3 regions of the Luteibacter sp. NPDC031894 genome follow, and region 2 is predicted to be linked to each of the others. Evidence: riboswitches for the same ligand, from Rfam matches in the RefSeq annotation. Region 2 holds a riboswitch; each other region holds the start of a gene.
What was found. A riboswitch is a leader RNA that binds a small molecule or an ion and turns the genes downstream of it on or off. The one in region 2 is predicted to bind cobalamin.

Region 1 (4,164 bases), on a different contig from region 2:
CCACGTTCGACGGGATCGCGAGGTGGTAGCGGCCGGCGTTGGCGTACACCTTGAAGGTCGAGTCGCCGAAGACGTCCCAGGTCACGCCGAGGCGGGGTGCCAGCTGGTGACGCTGCTTCACGTAGGTAGCGCCATCGCCATTGATGTTCTTGAACTGTTCGTTGCGCAGGCCGATGGACGCCATCCAGCGATCGGTCACCTGCCAGCGATCTTCAATGAACTGGGCTTCCTGCTCCACCTTCACGTTCGCGCCGGTCGCAAAGAGACGCTTCTGGGCGAAATAGTCGACGCCGGGCGGCGCAACAATGCCGCGGCTCGGGATATCGCCAGCCGGCCCGTAGATCCAGCGGTAACCGCCTTCATAGACGTTGCCCGAGTACGATTCCAGCGTCTGGTTATCGACACCTGCGCGCAGATCGTGGGCGCCGAGAACGTATTCAACGTCGAGACGCCAACCGTGAGTCTTGTCCTGTGCACCTTCACCGAGAACCGTGCCATTGACGAGGCCGCAACCCGTGATGCGATCGGGCTGGGCCCGGTTGTCGACGATCCAGGGGCAGTTCGGATTGCTGGCATAGGACAGGTTGCGCTCATGGACGGTCTTGGTGTGGCCGTACAGCGCGTTGACCGTCAGGTTGTCCGTGATGTAACCGGTGTACTTGCCGATGTATACATCACCGCCAGGCGCGGACCCGGCCTGTGCATCGAAGTTTTTGAGGTTGTCGGTGCCGATGTATGCGCCGCGGGCGCTGCGGTTGTAGTCGTACGCGTAGACGCTGCGCTCGATGTTGCTCTTGTCACCGAGGCCCGTGATTTCCAGGAGGTGGTTGTCGGTGATGTTCCAGTCGACCTTGGCCAACCATTTCGTGGCCTTCGATTCCTGGTAGGTGCGCTGCGGCGCCACGATGCTGCTGGTATTACGGCTATCGGATCGAGTGAAGTCGCCGGCCGCGAACAGGAACAGCTTGTCCTTGATCAGCGGGCCGCTGATGTAGCCGGTGTACTGCGTGTCGGTGCTCTTGTTGCGGCCGCGGTCCTGCCACAGCGTACCGTCCTCGCGGTAGATGCTGCGGGGCTTCTGGCGCAGGCCCTGCGGCGTGACGTAGAGGCCGACACCGGCCTTCCAGTCGTTACCGCCGCGCTTGGTGACGATGTTGATCACGCCGCCGGTCGAGCGACCGTATTCCGCGCCGTAACCGCCGGTGAAGATCTGCTGCTGGTCGATCGCGTCGAAAGGCAGGCTGGTGAAGCCCAGGCCCGTGAGCGCGTTCGTGACGGAGTAGCCGTTGATGTAGTACTGGTTCTCGGATGCGGACGCGCCACCGAACGAAGCCACGTTGCCGTAACGCGCGTCGCCAGCCACGACGCCGGGCGCGAGCAAGGCCGCCGCAGTGACGTCACGGGCGAGCGGAATCTTCTGAAGCTGCTGGGCGGTCAGGACAGTACGGGAGTCGACGGACGAGACGTCGATGGCGGGAAGCACGTTGCCCGTGACCTGAACACCCTCGAGGTTCTGTGCCTCCGTATTCGTCGCGCTGGCTGCGCCGGCGAATGAGACGTCCACGCCACCACCGATGTTTACCTGGACATTGTCGCGGCTTTCGACAACCTGATCGCCTCGCTCGACAGTGACTTTGTAGACGCCGACCGGCAGGGAGCTGACGCGGTAACGACCATCGGCATCGACGGCGACCTTGCGGTCGAAACCGGTATCGACGTTGGTCAGATGAACGGAGGCGCCTTCAGGCTGCGAGACGCGGCCGAAAATGACACCCGAAGCGTTGGACTGGGCAAGCACGGCGCCGCTGGCAAAGCAGAGGGCGAGCGCGGTGCAGAGGGTTGAGCGGCGAAGGACGCCGTTACGGCGGGTGGAACGATGCATGTTTTGTCTCCCCAAAGAAACAGCAAGAAGGTCCGTCGCCGTGACTGGAATACGGACCTTTGTTCTCGATGGCCGCCTTTCGTGTCCGCCTCCACGCATCCTCCCCAGGATGGGTGGGTGGCCGACACGCCCCCGTGGCGCAAGAACCCGCGCCCCTACGGCAATCCGTTACGCTTGTAATCGAAATATTTCGCGGTCGTCAAGACCCCGTTAAGGTTTCGGTGAAAAAATCGTGACAGTCGAAGCACTTGCGAAGTACTATCCGCCACGTTCGGGTGGCCTTCCGGCGCAAGTTGGAAGGCTGAAACGGGAAGCCGGTGCGCCACCTGGGTGGCAAGGCCGGCACTGCCCCCGCAACGGTATGCGTCATCGGGAAGGCGTTTCGCGTTTTCCTGCGGTCCGGTCGTAAGCCACTGCGCAAGCGGGAAGGCGCCGGAGCCGGCCATCGGCGATGGCTGACGCGAGTCCGGAGACCGGCCCGATGACCGCCCGCCCCTCATGGGGTGGGTGTCCCTGTTTCGGTCGATTCGCGGAGGGCGGATCCGGACAGCTTCCGGGTTCCCTCCCCGTTCGCCGTTCGTCTGCGTCCTCCCTCGGCCCCGTGCGTTTGGCCGCGATGGCGGCAGAGGAAGACGGTGTGATGAAGAAGACCCTGCTCGCGACGGCGTTGCTGTCGACGACCGCCATGGCCCATGCGGCCGACGCGCCCGATCGGCTCGACGCCGTGGTGGTCACGGCCAGTCGTTTCGCGATGCCCCTGGACCAGGTGCTGGCACCTGTCACGGTGATCACGCGCGAGGACATCGAACGCCTGCAGCCGCTCAGCGTCCAGGACCTGCTCGCCGGACTGCCCGGCGTGGCCCTGTCCAATACCGGCGGCATCGGGCAACAGACCTCGCTGTTCATGCGCGGCACGAATTCCTCGCACACGCTCGTGCTGGTCGACGGCGTCCGGGTCGGCACCGTGGGCGCCGGCCTTCCCGCGTACGAGCAGCTGCCCGTCGAGCAGATCGACCGGGTGGAGGTGGTGCGTGGCCCGCGTTCCGCGCTGTACGGCTCCGACGCGATCGGCGGCGTCATCCAGATCTTCACCCGTCACGGCAGCGCAGGCGAAGCGCCGACGCCGACGATCGCCATCACCGGGGGTAGCCACGGGTATACGGCGGGACAGGTCGGACTTTCCGGCGGTACCGCGCACGGCTGGTACAACGCCAGCCTGGGCGGCCAGTACACCTCGGGCATCAATGCCTGCCGCGTCGGCGCCGCGGCTGCCTTTGCCGGCTGCTTCACCGACGAACCCGACCACGACGCGTATCGGACCTACAACGGCGCCCTCTCTGGCGGCTACCGCTGGGACGACGGCACGGAACTGACCGGCAGCTGGCTGCGAAGCAAGGGCGACATCCACTACGACGGCGATTTCCAGAACGTCACCCGGCGCTCGCAGCAGGTGGCGGGCGCGAAATTGTCCTTTGACGCACTCGCCGAGTGGCGCGTGTCGCTGGCCGTGGGCCAGAACCAGGACCGCGCCGACAACTATCTCGACGGTGCCGACAAGACGCTGGATTTCGTGCACTACGGCGTCGACGACGCGCGCGTGGGCTACCTCTATTCGAAGCGCAACCAGGCCTCCTGGCAGAACGACATCACGCTGACGAAGGACCAGGTCCTTACCGCGGGTGTCGATTTCCAGCAGGAAAAGCTGGAGAGCGATACCGCCTACCTCGCCGATTCGCGCAATAACACGGGCGTCTTCGTGCTTTACCGTGGCCTGTTCGGGCCGCATGAGCTCGAACTTTCCGCCCGCCACGACCACAACACCCAGTTCGGCAACCACACGACGGGTTCCGCGGCGTATGGCTTCCGCTTCGACAGCGGCATGAAGATCACGGCGTCTTATGGCACGGCCTTCCATGCGCCGACCTTCAACGACGAGTTCTATCCCTACGGCACGCCGGTAAACCTCAAACCCGAGAAGTCGCGCACGGCGGAGATCGGCCTCTCCGCGCGGCCGGGCATCTGGACCTGGGCCGTGAACGCCTACCGCACCGATGTCGACGACCTGATCGGCTTCGACGCCAGTTTCCTGCCGATCAACGTGAGCAAGGCCCGTATCCGCGGTCTCGAAGGCCAGGCAGGCGCGGACGTCGACGGCTGGCACGTCCGCGGCTACCTCACGTTCCAGCAGCCGGAAAATCGTGACGGTGGCGTCCAGCAGGACAACCTGCTCGCCCGCCGGCCGCGGCGCATCGCCCGCGCGGATATCGACAAGGACATGGGCA
Region 2 (4,164 bases):
GCGTGTATCCGCAGCGCCTCGTTGCCGTCGCCGGCCTCCAGCGCCACATGCCCACGGCTTTCCAGCATCTCCGCGATGGACATGCGGATCAGCGCATCGTCTTCCACGACGAGCACGCGAAGCGGCGGGCGAGCCGGAGTCGCGGCCGCCGACGTGGCGGGTGTGGCCGACGTGGCAGCCTTCCGCGCCTTGTCGGCGAGCACGAAGCGCACGCGGCGGGCGAGCTGGTCCCGGGTGTATGGCTTGCTCAGCAGTTCCACGCCCTCGTCCAGGCGGCCGCCGTGGACGATGGCGTTCTCGGTATAGCCAGAGGTGAACAACACCGCGATGCCGGGCTGCCGCTCGCTGGCCTTCCGCGCGAGTTCCGGGCTGCGCAGGGGCCCCGGCATGACCACGTCGGTAAACAACAGGTCGATGGCGATGCCGCTTTCGATGATGGACAGCGCGCTTTCCGCATCGCGCGCCTTCAGCACGCGGTAACCGAGGTCACCGAGCATGGCGACCACGGTATCGCGCACGGCGTCGTCGTCCTCCACTACAAGGACGGTCTCGTCGCCACCACGCAGGTCTTCTTCCTCGATGTCCACCACACGGTCCTCGCCCTGGGTCGAACGCGGCAGGTAAATCTTAACCGTGGTGCCGTGTCCCTGTTCGCTGTAAATCTTAACGTGGCCGCCCGACTGCTTTACGAAGCCATAGACCATCGACAGGCCAAGGCCGGTGCCCTGCCCTTCGGGCTTGGTGGTGAAGAACGGCTCGAAGACCTGGTCGATGATGTCCGGCGCGATCCCGCTGCCCGTGTCCGTAACCGCGATCATCACATACTGGCCCGCGCGAAGGTCGCCGTGCGCGGAAGCGTACGTGGTATCCAGCAGCGCGTTGCCCGCTTCGATGGTGAGCCGGCCGCGCCCCTCCATGGCGTCACGCGCATTGATCGCGAGGTTCAGCAGCGCGTTCTCGACGTTGCCGGGATCGACCAGCGTATTCCAAAGGCCACCGGCGATCACCGTCTCCACCTCGATCTCCTCGCCCAGCGCGCGGCGCAGGAGGTCGTCCATGTCGCGGACGAAGCGGCCGATGTTCACCACCTTGGGCGCCAGGGGCTGGCGGCGGCCGAAAGCCAGCAGTTGCGCGGCCAGTTTGGAGCCACGGGCCACGCCGGCCATCGCGTTGGCGAGGCGGCGTTCCGCCCGGGGGTTGCCGGCGACGTCGGAGGCCAGCAGCTGGAGGTTTCCGCTGATGACCTGCAGGAGGTTGTTGAAGTCGTGTGCGACGCCGCCGGTAAGCTTCCCGATGGCGTCCATCTTCTGCGCCTGGCGCAGCTGTTCCTGGGTAAGGCCGGCGGCTAGTTCGCCGCTTTCGTCGCCGTTCTCGGCAGGGTGCACGGTGGAGGGTGGCATCGGCCTCTGGGTGGTATTTGTCCGGTGGGCGCAGATTCTATCGTTGGAGCCTCGTTGTCTTTGTGTAGATGATCTTCACACGATTGCTACAAGCCGCGCGCTGTCGAGATTCGCCCGGCGATCACTAGATGTGGTGTTGACCTGCCTGCCTGAGGCCTATATCGTGTGTCTCGCTGGTGTCCGGAGAGGCGCGACTGCCCGTCGGACTTAATAGGGAATCCGGTGCGAATCCGGAACTGCCCCGCAGCGGTAAGTGGAAACGATCCCGTTCAATGCACTGGTCCTCCGCGACTGGGAAGCGACGGGTAGGCAAGGCCTCACGGCCCCGTCCACGAGTCCGAAGACCTGCCAGCAATCGGTGCCTGATCGGTGCCGATTGCAGTGACGGCTTCCGCGGGGAAGCGCGTCGCGGATCGGTGCCGCCCTTGGCGAGCTCCGTCCCGGCCCTTTCCGTGCAGGCGTCGCCACTTCGAGCCCCGTCCGAGGGAACGGGAGTTTGGACCTGGCCCTGGGGCACGCCACACATGACCACGATGGATACCGCCGCGCGCGAGCGCACCGAGACGGCCGAAGCCGCCGCCATTCCTGTTTCCGCCGGCTATCGCCAGGACGCCCCGCCGCCCGCCTTTGCCCTGACGCCACCACACAATCCCGGGCAGATGCGCGTGACCAAGCGCAATGGCGGACAGGAAGCCGTCGATGTGAACAAGATCGTGCGCGCGGTGACGCGCAGCGCCGACGGCCTCCATGCCGTCGACCCGATGCGCGTGGCGCTGAAGACGATCGGCGGGCTCTACGACGGCGCCACCACGCAGGAACTCGACCAGCTCTCGATCCGCACGGCCGCGGCCCTCACCGCCGAGGAGCCGGAGTACGGTCAGCTTGCCGCGCGCCTGCTTTCCGCCTTCATCGACAAGGAAGTGGCCGGCCAGGAAATCCAGTCGTTCTCGCAGTCGGTGGCCACGGGCTTCGAGCTGGGGATCCTCAACGAGCGCTTGCGTGACTTCGTGCAGGTCAATGCGCGCAAGCTCAACGACGCGATCGACCTGGGCGCGTCACGCCGCTTCGAATACTTCGGTCTGCGCACGGTCTACGACCGGTACCTCCTGCGCCACCCGACGAAGCGTTTCGTCATCGAGACACCCCAGTACTTCTTCATGCGTATCGCCTGCGCCCTCGGCGGCAACGATGTGGCCGAGACGCTGGAGCTCTACCGCATGCTGTCGTCGCTCGAGTACCTCGCCAGCTCGCCGACGCTGTTCAACGCCGGCACGGCGCATGAGCAGCTTTCCTCCTGCTTCCTGCTCGACTCGCCGCAGGACGCCCTGGAATCCATCTACGCCAAGTATGGCGACGTGGCGCAGCTGTCGAAGTTCGCGGGCGGCATCGGCCTCGCCTATTCGCGCATCCGTTCGCGCGGGTCGCTCATCAAGGGCACCAATGGCCATTCCAATGGTCTGGTGCCGTGGTTGAAGACGCTCGACGCCTCGGTCGCCGCCGTCAACCAGGGCGGCAAGCGCAAGGGCGCCGCCTGTGTGTACCTCGAGTCGTGGCACGCCGACATCGAGGAGTTCCTCGAACTGCGCGAGAACACCGGCGACGATGCGCGCCGCACGCACAACCTCAACCTCGCCAATTGGGTGCCGGACCTCTTCATGCGGCGCGTGGAGGCCGATGGTGACTGGTCGCTGTTCGACCCGAAGATCGTGCCGCACTTCGTCGACACGTGGGGCGCCGCGTTCGACGCCGCCTACGAGACGGCCGAGGCGGCCGGGCTCGCGGCGAAGACGATCAAGGCCCGCGAACTCTATGCACGCATGCTGCGTTCGCTGGCGCAGACGGGCAATGGCTGGATGACGTTCAAGGACCGCTCCAACGCCACGAGCAACCAGACCGCGTTGCCGCAGAACGTCATCCACCTGTCGAACCTCTGCACCGAGATCCTCGAGGTGACCAACGAGAACGAGACCGCGGTGTGCAACCTCGGCTCGATCAACCTCGCCCGCCATGTCGTGGACGGACGTTTCGACTACGACAAACTCGCCACGACGGTCCGCACCGCCGTGCGCCAGCTCAACCGCGTCATCGACCTGAACTTCTATCCCATCGCCACGGCGAAGACGGCGAACATGAAATGGCGCCCCGTCGGGCTTGGCGTGATGGGCTTGCAGGACGTTTTCTTCAAGCTTCGCCTGCCGTTCGATTCGGATGAGGCAAGGAATCTCTCCACGCGCATCGCCGAAGAGATCTACTTCCACGCGCTGTCGATGTCCAACGAGATTGCCGGACGCGATGGCGCCCATCCGGGCTTCGACGAGAGTCGCGCGGCGAACGGCGAGCTCCAGTTCGATTACTGGCCCGCCGCCACCCCCACGGGCAGGGAGGCTCGCTGGGCCGAACTACGCGAAAAGATCAAGGCAAAGGGCCTGCGCAATTCACTGCTGATCGCCATCGCGCCCACGGCCACCATCGCGTCCATCGCCGGCTGCTACGAATGCATCGAGCCGCAGGTGTCGAACCTCTTCAAGCGCGAGACGCTCTCCGGCGACTTCCTCGTCGTCAACCGGTACCTGGTGGAAGAGCTGAAGACGCTCGGGCTCTGGACCGCGGAGGTTCGCGACCAGATCAAGCTGGCGGAGGGTTCGGTCCAGGGCATAGGCGCGATTCCCGAGCAGCTGCGCGCCGTATACAGGACGACCTGGGAACTGCCGCAGAAGGCACTCATCGACCTGGCCGCCGCCCGTGGCGCGTACATCGACCAGAG
Region 3 (4,164 bases), on a different contig from region 2:
ATCCCGTAGAACGTGCGGGGGGCAAGCCTGGCGCGGAGCGTGTCTTCGTCACCGGCAAGGATTGCCGCCGCGAGGTCTCCCTCGACCCCGGAGGCGGTGAGTTCGCGGGTCAGCTCGTCGGCGCCCGCGGCACGCAGCGCGGCGTCGGCGCCCATGCGCTCCAGGAAATCGATGACGTTGGACATGTGTTCCCCTGTCGATGGCGCCGGACACCTCCCAGGTCCCCGTACGCCCTCCGATCATAGCGCGGCGGACCCGCCTGTCGGTGAAGATTGTCGTTCAGGACGCCCGGGCGAGCGCCGTCAGCCGGTCACGTATGGAGGGATCGGGCTCGAGGGCACGGCACGGTGGTACCGCGAGGGTATCGGACGTGCCCAGGGTGGTCTCCGGCAGGGTGGCGAGGGCGATGCGCTCGATGCGTGGATCCTGGAAGGGCAGGGTGGCCGCCCGGTAGACGATGACGTCGTGCTGCACCGGGTAGTGTCTTGCCAGGACGTCCGCGAGCACCGCGAGTCGCCGCGCGTCGGTGTCGAACCGCCCGCCGGTGAGGTCGCCGGCGATGCCTGCCTGCCAGAGCAACAACCAGGCGGAGGTGTCGACCACGCGGCGGTAGAGCATGAATTGCGTCGCTTCGAAATGCTGGCAGCCGACCCGGCCAGGATCTACGCCGAGATCGGCGTAGAGGCAGTCTTCCGACGATACCCCCGGTTCCATCCGGGCGACGTAACCCTCCTCCCGCGCTCGTGCCACGGCCTCGTGCGGTGCCTGTGCGAAGACGCCGGGATGGCCGTAGAAGACCCCACAGACCCGCCGGCCCGCACGGACTTCGCCAAGCATGGCGTCGACCATCTCCCGGTACGTCTCCTGGCGCGGCTTTTCCTCGCCGTACAGTGGCTGCAGGCTGCGCACGTCGCCGTGCATCCGGCGTACCCACTGTTCGACCAACCCGTCGGACACGCCGACGAAAACGACATCGGCCGACGCGATATGGCTGCGGGCCAATGGCGTGATGTGGGACCCGAGCGTCATGCCCACGCCCACGCAAGCGAGCGACCCGCGCGCCGTATTCGCCATTCGTCGTGCCCCGATGCCATCCCCGATGCGCCATCGTAGCGTCCGAGGCCCCGGCGTGCCCGCGAAACGCCACGACCCGGGCCCGAACATGGCCTTGGGGTGGCTCAGTATCTCGCCACCGACAAGGGGAGATATCGATGCACAGGACGCCAGGGCTGGACACGCTGCGCGCGATCGCGATCGTCTGGGTGATGCTGTTCCACAGTTTTTACGTCGGAGGCCTCGGCGAGGGCTACGGTGGGCTCGAACGCTCCGGCTGGATGGGCGTGGACCTGTTCTTCGTGCTCAGCGGTTACCTCATCGGATCGCAGGTGCTGGCATCGTTGCAGGCGACCGGGCGCCTCGATGTCGTGGGTTTCTACCGGCGCCGCGGCGTGCGCATCCTGCCGGCCTTCCTCGTGGTGTTCGCCATCTACGCGCTCTTGCCCGACTGGCGCGAAACGCCGGGCATGCAGCCGTTGTGGCAGTTCCCGACATTCACCTTCAACCTGCTGTTCGATACCAGCGACAACTACGCGTTCTCCCACGTCTGGTCGCTATGCGTCGAGGAGCATTTTTACCTCGCGTTCCCCTTCCTCGCCTTCGCGCTGACGCGCCGGCCAGCGGTCTGGAAGTTCGTCGCGGTGTGCGCCGTCGTAGTCCTCGGCGGCATGGTCCTGCGTGCCTGGTTGTGGACGCACGTGGTGGCGCCGGTGCAAGCGGCGGGCGGAAATGCCGGACTGGCATACCTGCGCCACCTCTACTACCCGACGTGGTCGCGCCTCGACGGACTCCTGGCTGGCGTCGTACTGGCGGCGTGCCGCGTCTACCGGCCGGCGATCCTCACGCGGTTGCGGGCACACACGACGAGGCTGCTTGTCACGGGCCTGGTCCTGCTCGCGGCATCGCTCGTCATGTTCGACGGCGCACGGACCGCGTTCTGGCCCTGCGTCATCGGGTACCCGCTGCTTTCGGCGGCCATGGCTGTCTTTGTCATCGCGGCGAGCGGAGGGACGTGGCTGGCCCGGCTCCAGGTTCCCGGCGCGGGCTGGCTTGCCGGTACCTCTTACAGTCTCTACCTCAGCCACAAACTCGTGTTCGCGCTGGTGGAAAGGGGCCTGGACGGACGATGGGCCGACGACCGCTACCTGCGTTTCGGCCTCTTCGCCGCCGCGACCCTCGCCGGCGGCGCCTTGCTGCACTACGCCGTGGAACGGCCGTTCCTGCGCTGGCGCGACCGGCGCGTTCCCGCTTCGGCTACACTGTCGCCGCCCAAGGTGATCCAAGGCGTCAGCGCCGCGGATTGAAACGGGAATCCGGTGACGCGCGCGGTCTCCATGCCGCCGCCATTCCGGAGCTGCCCCCGCAACGGTAGGCGAGCAAGAGGACGGCATCCAGCCACTGTGCCCTCGAGGCATGGGAAGGCGCCGCCCGGCAGGCCCCACGGCCTGCGCTCGCGAGCCCGGAGACCGGCCTCGAGGTACACCGGACAGGCGGAGGGCCATGTCGTGGGTGGCCGTCGAGCACGCCCCGCCGGCAATCCCGCATTCCCTGCTCCCGTCCCTCGCCATTCATGCCGCGCGGGTTGGCGCGGTCAGCAGGGAGTTACACCGTGTCGTTTCGTTCCTCCACCCTCGCGGTCGCCATCGCGACGGCCTTCCTCGTGCCCGGCGTGTCGTTCGCCGCCGACGCTTCCACGGACCTGGACAAGGTCGTGGTCACCGCCAGCCGTACCGAGCAAGCGCTGGGACAGGTGCTTGCCGCCTCCACGGTGCTCGACCGCGCGGACATCGAGCGCCTGCAACCGCGCTCCCTGGCCGACCTGCTCGGCAGGACGCCCGGTGTCTCGATCGCCAACAATGGCGGGCCCGGCAAGGCCACCTCCGTCTTCATGCGTGGCACTGAATCCGACCACGTGCTCGTGCTCGTCGACGGCGTGAAGGTGGGTTCCGCCACCTCCGGCACCGCAGCCTTCCAGGACATCCCGGTCGACCAGATCGAGCGCATCGAGATCGTGCGCGGGCCCTACTCGAGCCTGTACGGATCCGATGCGCTCGGTGGCGTGATCCAGATCTTCACCCGCCACCCCGACGGTGCCTTCGTACCGAATGCCTCCATCGGTGTCGGTAGCTACGGCACCGTGCGCGGTTCCGCCGGCTTCGCCGGTCGCGGCGCGCAGGGTTGGTACTCGGTCGAAGCAAGCCACGACCAGACCGATGGCATCAATGCCTGTCGTGGCAAGCCCAGCCCGGGCGGTGGCGGCTGCTTCACGTACGAGCCGGACAAGGACGGCTATCGCAACAACGCGCTGTCGTTGAAGGGCGGTTGGCGCTTCGACGAACAGTGGGATGCCGACGCCAACGCGACGCGCACGGAAGGCCGCAACCACTACGACGGCACGAGCAGCAACTTCGCCGAGTCCGCGACCCAGGTGCTGGGCGGCCGACTGCGCTACAAGCCCGCGCAGGAGGTCGTGGTGACGGCGAACCTCGGCCGTAGCGACGACCTTTCCACCGACTACGAGAACGGGACGTACGCCGATACGTTCAACACGCACCGCGACCTCGCTTCGGTGCAGGCGGACATCGGCCGGGTCGCCGGTGGCGCCGGCCTCACCACGGTGGGCTTCGATTGGCAGCGCGACCGCGTCGTGGGCAACACCGATTACCTGGTCGACGCGCGACGCAACCATGCGTTGTTCGCGCAATGGCAGGGCGAGTTCGGCGACAGCTCCGTGCAGGGCAGCCTCCGTCGCGACGATAACAGCCAGTTCGGCGGCAAGACGACCGGCAGCCTGCAATACGGCTATGCGCTGACGACGACCCTGCGCGTCACCGGCAGCTACGGCACCGCGTTCAAGGCGCCCACGTTCAACGATCTCTACTATCCGGACTACGGCAATCCCGACCTCGGTCCCGAAACGTCGCGGAACTGGGAGCTGGGACTGCGCGGCACCCCTGGCTGGGGCGGCTGGTCGCTCAACGCGTTCCAGAATCGGATCGACAACCTGATCGTGTTCGACGCCAGCCTCAGCGGACCGCTGTTCCCGTTCGGCGGCGCCAACAACATCGCGCGCTCGCGTATCCGTGGCGTCGAACTGGCGGCCGATAC

Region 1: it holds a riboswitch for cobalamin, as region 2 does, so the genes downstream of both, ACQKIE_RS09145 (TonB-dependent receptor domain-containing protein) here and ACQKIE_RS17525 (ribonucleoside-diphosphate reductase subunit alpha) in region 2, are expected to answer to the same signal.
Region 3: it holds a riboswitch for cobalamin, as region 2 does, so the genes downstream of both, btuB (TonB-dependent vitamin B12 receptor) here and ACQKIE_RS17525 (ribonucleoside-diphosphate reductase subunit alpha) in region 2, are expected to answer to the same signal.

What each region holds. Positions count from the first base shown of each region.
Region 1 is NZ_JBNNMV010000002.1:704,521-708,684, reverse strand. It holds gene ACQKIE_RS09150 (TonB-dependent receptor) at 1-1,882, opposite strand, end outside; cobalamin riboswitch at 2,139-2,378, shown strand; gene ACQKIE_RS09145 (TonB-dependent receptor domain-containing protein) at 2,523-4,164, shown strand, end outside.
Region 2 is NZ_JBNNMV010000008.1:84,208-88,371, reverse strand. It holds gene ACQKIE_RS17530 (response regulator) at 1-1,400, opposite strand, end outside; cobalamin riboswitch at 1,558-1,767, shown strand; gene ACQKIE_RS17525 (ribonucleoside-diphosphate reductase subunit alpha) at 1,925-4,164, shown strand, end outside.
Region 3 is NZ_JBNNMV010000002.1:197,418-201,581, reverse strand. It holds gene ACQKIE_RS06915 (hypothetical protein) at 1-185, opposite strand, end outside; gene ACQKIE_RS06910 (SAM-dependent methyltransferase) at 280-1,074, opposite strand; partial or broken gene ACQKIE_RS06905 (acyltransferase family protein) at 1,212-2,312, shown strand; cobalamin riboswitch at 2,312-2,545, shown strand; gene btuB (TonB-dependent vitamin B12 receptor) at 2,627-4,164, shown strand, end outside.